Regions from separate parts of the Planococcus sp. TJ-201 genome, predicted to be linked through region 1. Evidence: a T-box and tRNA genes for the amino acid it is inferred to sense, from the RefSeq annotation. Region 1 holds a T-box; the other holds one or more tRNA genes.
The links. A T-box is a leader RNA that pairs with one kind of tRNA and senses whether it is charged. The one in region 1 lies ahead of AC4EG4_RS08060 (valine--tRNA ligase), so its partner is inferred to be a tRNA-Val.

Region 1 (4,654 bases):
GGAATTGCGCAATTTGACCACAGAAAACGGCACAGTACTTATTTTTGACGAAGTCATGACTGGTTTCCGTGTTGGCTTTAATTGTGCACAAGGTTACTTTGGTGTTACTCCAGACATGACGTGCCTTGGCAAAGTGATCGGCGGCGGATTGCCGGTTGGCGCATTCGGCGGCAAGCGTGAAATCATGCAGCAAGTAGCTCCAAGTGGTTCGATTTACCAGGCAGGCACTTTGTCCGGCAATCCGCTTGCGATGCGCGCAGGTTTCGAAACCTTGTCCCGTTTGACAGAGGAAAGCTACGATGTGTTTGTTGAACGCGGCGACCAGCTTGAAAAAGGATTCCGGGAAGCAGCAACGAAATACAACATCCCGCATACCGTTAACCGTGCCGGTTCGATGATCGGTTTCTTCTTCACCAACGAAGACGTGGTTGATTTTGAAACAGCGAAAACATCTGACACCGATTTGTTTGCGGATTACTACCGTTTGATGGCAGAAGAAGGCATCTTCTTGCCGCCGTCCCAGTTTGAAGGCATGTTCTTATCGACTGCCCACACGGAAGAGCATATTGCAAAAACCGTGGAAGCATTCCATACCGTATTTGCTAAACTGGCACGCTAATATAAAATGGAGACATCTGGACTTTTTCAGGTGTCTCTTTTTTGTTGGCTTCATTTAACGGAGCAGAAATCATGGAATTCTGTTCATCGCCCACACACGTTGAAATTTCGTGTAACATAGATAACAGCAACAACACGCGGAAAAGAGGAGAGACAATGAGGCCATTTATACTTACTGCCATCATTGCAGTAGCAGCAGGAGCGGTTTTTGAAGCGGTCGGGATGTTTTTGCCCTGGCTATTAGGACCGATGTTTGCCTTGTTGTTGGTCAATCAGTTCACGAAACTGCCCCTTTACTGGCCAAAGTTTTTGCGGACAGCGGGACTGGTGATGCTGGGCATTCAAATCGGTTCATCCTTTACACGGGATGCAGTGCTGTTGATGGCCGTGGATTTGCCATATATGGCATTTATGACGGTATCGGTCGTCGCGCTGTCGATTGGACTGGGCCTCTTGTTTAAGAGAATGGTCGATGAAAGCTTGGCGACCAGTCTGCTTGGGTCGATTCCAGGAGGCTTGGCACAGATGGTCGTTCTTGCTGAGGAGATTCCGTCCGCAAATATCACCGTCGTGACAATGATGCAGACCATTCGGATTTTCATGGTGGTAACGATTGTGCCATTCCTGACCGTTTTTTTGAATGGCAGAGGCGCGGGAGAAACGCAACAGCAGCTATTTACATTTTCGCCGATGCTATTTCTAATGGCTTTCGTAGTTGGGATTTTGCTTTTCACCGGAATGAAACGGATCGGTTTTCCAGCTGCTGAATTGCTGGCGCCCATTTTGGCGATGGCTGTTGTTCAGTCCTTTTCGGGTGATGTCCTAATTGACATGCCTTACTGGCTCATTGCCATCGCGCAGGTGTTTATTGGGGCAAACCTCGGTTTGCAGATGGAAGGCATTGGTGAAAAGCTAACATTCCGGCTGGGTGCCGCGATTGTGTTGAACAACGTCTTGCTGATCGGGTTTACGGTGTTAATTGCGATGATTCTTGCCCACTGGCTGCCCGAATACATATTTCTCGACTTTTTCTTGAGTGCGGCACCTGGCGGCATTGCTGAGATGGCCATCACGGCGCTTGCAGCTGGAGGCGATGTAGCACTGATCACGGGCTTCCAATTGTTCCGTCTGTTCTTTATTTTGCTAATTGCGGCTCCGATTGTGGCATTCATTGTAAAAAAACTTGACGCTAAAACCGGATATTGAGTACAATGGGAGTAATCAGATAATCATGCGTTGAAGAGGATAGTAGGATGTGGGTGCATTTCAGAGAGAAGACCGAGTGGTGAGAGGTTTTCATGAGCACACATTTGAATGTCACCTCGGAGCAGTTGCCGTGAAACACAGTAGCGGGAACCGGACTGAACATCCGTTATGAAACTTGAGAGCCAGGTGTGCAAGTGGACCTGTGTATAAAGGTGGTACCGCGAAAAACTCCTTCGTCCTTTACAGACGATAGGAGTTTTTTGCGTTCTGCCAGAAATTTAGAGGAGGAATTCCAATGACTGAACAAATGTCGACCAAGTACGATCCGCAATCGATTGAAAAAGGGCGTTACGATTGGTGGGTCAACAACAAATTCTTCGAAGCCAAACCAGAAAGCGGCAAAACGCCGTATACCATTGTGATTCCCCCGCCAAACGTGACCGGCAAGCTGCATTTAGGGCATGCCTGGGACACAACGCTGCAGGACATCATGACGCGCATGAAGCGCATGCAAGGCTTTGATGCGCTGTGGCTTCCAGGAATGGATCACGCCGGCATCGCAACGCAGGCAAAGGTAGAAGGCAAGCTGAAAGAAGAAGGGCGTTCACGTTACGATTTGGGCCGTGAAGCGTTTCTTGAAGAATCATGGAAATGGAAAGACCAATACGCGGGCCATATCCGTGAGCAATGGTCGAAACTGGGCCTTGGCCTTGATTATTCCCGTGAGCGTTTCACATTGGATGATGGCTTATCAAAAGCGGTACGCGAAGTTTTCGTAAAATTGTACGAGAAAAAATTAATCTACCGCGGCAAATATATCATCAACTGGGACCCAGCAACACAAACCGCCATTTCCGATATTGAAGTGATCTACAAAGATGTACAAGGTGCGTTTTACCATATGCGTTACCCGCTTGCAGATGGCAGCGGCCACATCGAAATCGCGACAACGCGCCCGGAAACAATGCTTGGCGATACAGCCGTTGCGGTTCACCCGAAAGACGAGCGCTACCAGCATTTGATCGGCAAAAAAGTTATCTTGCCAATCATCGGCCGCGAAATGGAAATTGTGGCGGACGATTACGTGGACATGGAATTCGGAAGCGGCGCTGTGAAAATTACGCCTGCACACGACCCGAATGACTTTGAAATCGGCAATCGCCACAACCTGGAACGCGTGCTGATTATGCACGAAGACGGTTCAATGAACGAGAATGCCGGCAAATACGAAGGGCTTGACCGTTTCGAGTGCCGCAAACAGATCGTTAAAGATCTACAAGACATGGATGTGTTGTTCAAAATCGAAGAACACTTGCATTCGGTTGGCCATTCAGAGCGCAGTGGGGCAGTGGTAGAACCTTACCTGTCCACACAGTGGTTCGTAGACATGAAGCCTTTGGCTGCTGCTTCTGTGAAAGCACAGAAAACAGATGCGGGCGTTAACTTCGTACCGGACCGTTTCGAGAAAACCTACCTGCACTGGATGGAAAACATCCGCGACTGGTGCATCTCGCGCCAGCTTTGGTGGGGGCATCAAATTCCGGCCTGGTACCATAACGAAACAGGTGAAATTTACGTAGGCCACGAAGCACCGGCTGACCCGGAAAACTGGACACAGGACGAAGACGTACTGGATACATGGTTCTCTTCTGCCCTATGGCCGTTCTCAACGCTTGGCTGGCCGGAAGAAAACGATGATTTGAGCCGCTACTACCCGACCGATGCATTGGTTACAGGCTATGACATCATCAATTTCTGGGTATCGCGCATGATTTTCCAGGCACTTGAATTTACCGGCGAAAAACCGTTCAAGGATGTCTTGATCCATGGACTTGTGCGCGATGCGGAAGGACGCAAAATGTCCAAATCGCTAGGCAACGGCGTTGATCCAATGGATGTGATTTCTGAATACGGAGCGGATTCTTTGCGCTACTTCTTGGCAACGGCTTCGTCACCTGGACAAGATCTGCGCTACTCGAACGACAAAGTGGAGTCTGTTTGGAACTTTGCCAATAAAATCTGGAATGCTTCCCGTTTCGCATTGATGAACATGGAAGGCATGACGTATGACCAAATCGACCTTTCCGGCAAGAAATCCGTAGCGGATTCATGGATCTTGACCCGGTTGAATGAAACCATCGAACAAGTAACAGAACTTGCAGAACGCTATGAGTTTGGTGAAGTGGGACGTTCGCTGTATAACTTTATTTGGGACGATTTCTGTGATTGGTACATCGAAATGTCGAAGTTGCCATTATACGGGGAAGACGAGGAAGCGAAGAAAATGACGCGTTCGGTTCTTGCCTATGTACTGGATAACACGATGCGTTTGCTGCATCCGTTCATGCCATTCATCACGGAAGAAATCTGGCAGAACTTGCCGCACCAAGGCGAATCGATTACGATTGCGGCTTGGCCGACGGTGGATGATTCGTTGACCGACCAAAGCCAGTCTTCCAGCATGAAGCTATTGATGGACGTCATCCGTTCAGTGCGGACCATTCGTTCAGAAGTGCAGTCGCCGATGAGCAAAAAAGTGCCATTGACGATTTCCGCAAAAGACGCCAATACGCATGCCGTGCTTGAAGCGAATGCAGCGTACATCGAACGTTTCTGTAACCCGGAAACTTTGACGATTGGCCAAAACATCGAAGCGCCAGAAAAATCGATGTCAGCTGTTGTATCGGGTGCCGAGTTGTTCATGCCGCTTGAAGGCTTGATCGACATTGATGCAGAACTTGCACGCCTGAATAAGGAACTGGAGAAATGGGCCAAAGAAGTGAAGCTCGTCAGCGGCAAGTTGTCGAACGAACGCTTTGTTTCCAAAGCA
Region 2 (4,654 bases), on a different contig from region 1:
GAAATCGGTGTCAATAAAGAAAAACTAGAAAGCACGACCGAAGAATCGTTCTTGTACTACGAAGAAACAACATCCACAGAGTCAGCCCTTTAATTGCTGAAACTTGCCTATTGGCTTTGCTTACGTACATAAAAACGCCTTGTTCAACTTTTACGATTGAAAAAGGCGTTTTGTTATGCAGATTTTCAGAGAGATTCAAAATTTGCAGTCAGCGGTCTGATTGCCAAAGAGTCTATTTGTTCCTATACTGATGAAGAAATGAAAGCGGGGATCCTTATGAAATTAAAACTAATGCTAGCGGCTTTACTGTTCCTGGCCGGCTGCAGCATGCTGGAATCGACTGATACGTCCGGTACGACCAACCGCATTGGTGTGGAAGTGACACAAGTCATCGACGGCGATACCATTAAAATCATCTACGAAGGCGAAGAAGTGACCGTTCGGTACTTGCTGATGGATACGCCGGAAACCAATCACCCGCGACTTGGCGAGCAGCCTCTTGGCAAAGAAGCGACCGAAGCCAACAAACGGCTGATCGAATCCGGTGACGTATCAATTGAATTTGACGTTGGCGACCGCTTTGATGATTATGACCGGCTGCTGGCTTATATTTACGTTGATGGCGAAAGCGTTCAAGAACAGCTGCTCGAGTCTGGTCTGGCCAGAGTCGCCTACGTATTCCCTCCAAACACCCGCTACCTCGATGACTTTGAGCAAGCGGAACAAATCGCAAAAGACGATGAAACTGGCGTGTGGCAATACGAAAACTATTCAACTGACCGAGGCTTTAATGCGGATGCCTATGGACAGGAAGAAACCACTACTTTCAATGAAGAACAGACCAATGGCGACTGCGATATCAAAGGCAACATCAACCGCAGCGGCAACAAAATCTACCACCTGCCAAGCGACTCTTCGTATGAACAGACCAATCCCGAAGAATGGTTTTGTTCGGAGCAGGACGCACAAGATGCTGGATTTCGAGGCGTTGGGCAATAAAGACTGATATATAGTGTTTTTACTCTGTAAAAAGCCTGGCTTTTCTACGATGAAGTAGAAAAGCCAGGCTCTTTTATTTCTAACTTATTTTGAGGATAAAAAATTTAAAGCAGCTTTCAAAAAACGAAAAACTGAATGAGTATTTTTAAAAATAACAATTCACAAAGCTACTTCATAAATCCGCTCTATTTAATCATAGTCAAATATCAGGATTTTTAATCTGTTTCCGTTGCTCCCAGTTTTTTTCTTTGGGTCCTGCTTTCCAGAAAAGCGGAGCATCTTTCGGTAACTTTCCGAAAATAAAGCCCGCAAAAGGTATAAACCGATGGAACGCCCAGATGAAAAAGTAACAGAATACAACTGCAAGTCCAAACTGAAGCCATATCATGATATGCCAGGAGAGTCCTGTTTCCTTTGTTGGGAAGAATAACATCACGTAATACAGGATAAATGGATGCACCAAATAATAACCAAACGAATAAGAAGCTACATATTTAAGCTTGGCAGTAGTCTTCCCACCAAAGAACGCAGCAAATTTTTCGGAAATATAAAAGAAGAAAAGTGCACCTACAGTCAAATAGATAATCCCAATAAGGCGATAATATTCTATAGGTATGTCAACCCGCTCACCGAACAAATTCCGGTAATGTATGGATACAAAAATTATGCCACAGAAAAGCGAGACAGCACCGGCCAGCGCAATTTTTCGATTGGTTATTTTAGCGGATACGGTTTCATAGTGAAGGCCAATCCATGCACCTAATGAAAATGCCGCAAAATAGTTCAAGAAAAAGTGCGTTGATGTTAAGCGGTACTCCATATTTAATGTGAAAAAGATAAATTCAATCAAAAAGCCAATGAGCCACAAGTATTTCCGCAGAAATTTCGAATAACGCACTATGACTAGAATGAGTGGAAATATAAGATAAAATTGCACAATCAGATAGATGAACCAAAGCTGATAATGACTTTCACCGTTTAGCAGCCTATGCCACGCTTCCTCAAGAACAAAAGTTCTGGCACCTAGATGGACATTGAAAAATTCATAAAAAATAGACCAGATGATGTAAGGAATAATAATATACGTTACCCGTTTTTTAAAATAGGACTTAAAAACATCTTTTGTTAATACACGTGTCCGATAGTTGTAGAAAAACACAATGCCGACCAACATAACAAACAGTGACGACTCCACACGGATTATTCGGTTAATGAAGTGATAAAATTGATGTTGATATGTGAAAGGTTCAAACAAGTGAAAAATTTGAGCGGTAGTATGTACGAGAACTACCATCACCATTGCCATAATACGAATATAATATATAGAATTAATTTCACGATTCAGTGCAACCCAACTCCTTACTGTTAACATTCGATTAAATGTTAACTTGCGTTTATTAAATCTCCATATCCTTCTAGTTGAAAGTTGGGATTTTATCATTTTATTATTGATTTAACTTTTAACAGTTAGCATACTTTTAAAATTGTTATGATTATTTACTATCTTCCTCAGAAAAACAGCTTAGATTTATAAATTCTTCTATCCGTTATTGTACTATATTTTCCTTAGTATTTGTTACGGATTCTAAATAACCTAAAAATCAGAACAAAAATGAACCAACTCAAATTTCAAGTTGGCTCATTTTATTAGTCAAGAATCGCAGATCCCATCCTCTTTCTACTATATTTTCAACAAACAAGGCAGAAACAACAATCATAAAAACTTTTCAACTTTTTTCAAAAAGCTATTGTAGTGCTCGTCTCAAACGTATATACTAAATAATGTCGAAGTACTGTAAGCGTCATTACATAAACGTTTACCACGATTCCTTAGCTCAGCTGGGAGAGCGCTACCTTGACAGGGTAGAGGTCGCTGGTTCGAGCCCAGTAGGAATCATATAAAAGCAACCGCGTAGCCTTTGGGCTGTGCGGTTTTTCTTTTGCGATAGACTTGGCAGTTTCTAATCAACAATCACAATTGAAATGACTTCATCCATCGGCAGCCTGTGGTTCGCCAATTGATCTCCATAAATCAGCATCCGGCTTGTCGCATCGATTCCTTTAATCACCCCTCTGTTTGTATAGATCACCCCGGCCTTCCAGCTGTGGATAATGACGTTGCATTGGCGTTTGAGTGCAATGTCCATTTCTTCCTGTATCAACTCCAGATCGAATTCATTTAGATCGGGTTTTGGCACCCATTCGTCTTTTTCATACCATGCCCGGATCAACTCAACATGCTCTGGCAACATTAACGCTGTCCACTTAATGCGCCCACGGTCTTTGATGTCTCCTACTGTTTTCAAGTATTTATTGCGCTTCATTGGGCCACCTCCTTATTCTTTATTATGTCCGCCAATCAATTTTGTTCTTGCAATGGCCGTTCCTGCCGCAGTACCCGAGATTCCCCGGTAAATCGCCGAGTAGCCATATCGTTTTCGGATCCTATCCATCGCTTCTCCAAGGCTTCTGTTTTCAAATTTTTTCTCATCGAAAAGGCTTAGCTGCATTGTTGATTCTTCTTCTAGGTTGCTAATCGCCAGTGAAATCTGCCGAATGGGTTTGTGCTGAAAATTCTCCCTGAAAATCTGCAAGCAAACCTGGTACATCTTTAAAGTGTCGTTTGTTGCTTCGTCAATAGAGCGTGAGCGTGAAAATCCTCCGCCAAAAGCGGTCTTGCTGTAAACCATGCTCAAATGGATGGTTCGCCCTGCACGGCGGGCTTGCCGCGTTCGCATAGCGACATCTTCGCACATTTCCAGGATAATCGTCATGATGTCTTTTTCTTCTATGTAATCCCGATACAAAATTTGTCCTTTCCCGTAACTGATCTGGCCTTCGATTAAAGGCGATCCCATATCTGATAAATCGATGCCATTGGCATGCTGATGGAGCTGGTTTCCCATAATGCCAAACTGTTCTTCCAGGAGGGCAACGTCTGTGCACGCCAAATCGCCAACAGAATAGATGCCCATACTGTTCAAGGTTTTTTCTGTCCGGTGCCCAATTCCCCACATTTTACTCAACGGTCTTACTGGCCACAACTTCATGGCAATGTCCGTGTGAGTCCAATAGGCGAAACCTTTTTCTTTCGCTTCCAAATCCAGTGCCAATTTGGCCATCAGCATATTTGGCCCTCCCCCAACTGCAGAAGGCAATTTGAAATCATCCAGAATTTCCTGCTGGATGCGGTGCATGGTGGAGGTCGGCGGACCCCATAGCTTTTCAGTTCCGGTCAACTCGATAAAACTCTCGTCTACACTGTAGATATGAATCGATTCTTTCGGCACATAAGTCCCCAACAATTCGGTGATGGCCATGGACTTTTGCAAATACAGTTTCATTTTTGGCTCGCTCAGCAAAATATCGGGATGATCCGGAATTTCAAAAAGCCGGGTGCCGGTTTTCACACCAAACCGCTCCTTCATCATCGGCGATGCCGCTAAAACAACACTCCCTTTCCGCTCCTGATTTCCAACTACCGCGAGGCAGACTTCGAGCGGATCCAAACCCAGCTCAACGGCGGAAACGCTGGCATAAAAGCCGCACATATCAATACAAAATATATAACGTTCTGGCAATTCAAAAGCCATTACAATTACCACCTCTCGAAAGGGAACGTTTGTTCTTATTCTATACCACGAATATCACGACG

Region 2: it has a tRNA-Val gene. The T-box ahead of AC4EG4_RS08060 (valine--tRNA ligase) is inferred to sense a tRNA for this amino acid. The anticodon was not compared.

Annotation. Positions count from the first base shown of each region.
Region 1 covers NZ_JBZDOG010000002.1:466,949-471,602, reverse strand. The annotation lists gene hemL (glutamate-1-semialdehyde 2,1-aminomutase) at 1-619, shown strand, start outside; gene AC4EG4_RS08065 (AbrB family transcriptional regulator) at 775-1,824, shown strand; T-box leader at 1,846-2,068, shown strand; gene AC4EG4_RS08060 (valine--tRNA ligase) at 2,120-4,654, shown strand, end outside.
Region 2 covers NZ_JBZDOG010000001.1:610,073-614,726, forward strand. The annotation lists gene AC4EG4_RS03285 (hypothetical protein) at 1-93, shown strand, start outside; gene AC4EG4_RS03290 (thermonuclease family protein) at 277-999, shown strand; gene AC4EG4_RS03295 (acyltransferase) at 1,199-2,371, opposite strand; tRNA gene AC4EG4_RS03300 (tRNA-Val) at 2,824-2,896, shown strand; gene AC4EG4_RS03305 (YolD-like family protein) at 2,961-3,323, opposite strand; gene AC4EG4_RS03310 (Y-family DNA polymerase) at 3,336-4,592, opposite strand.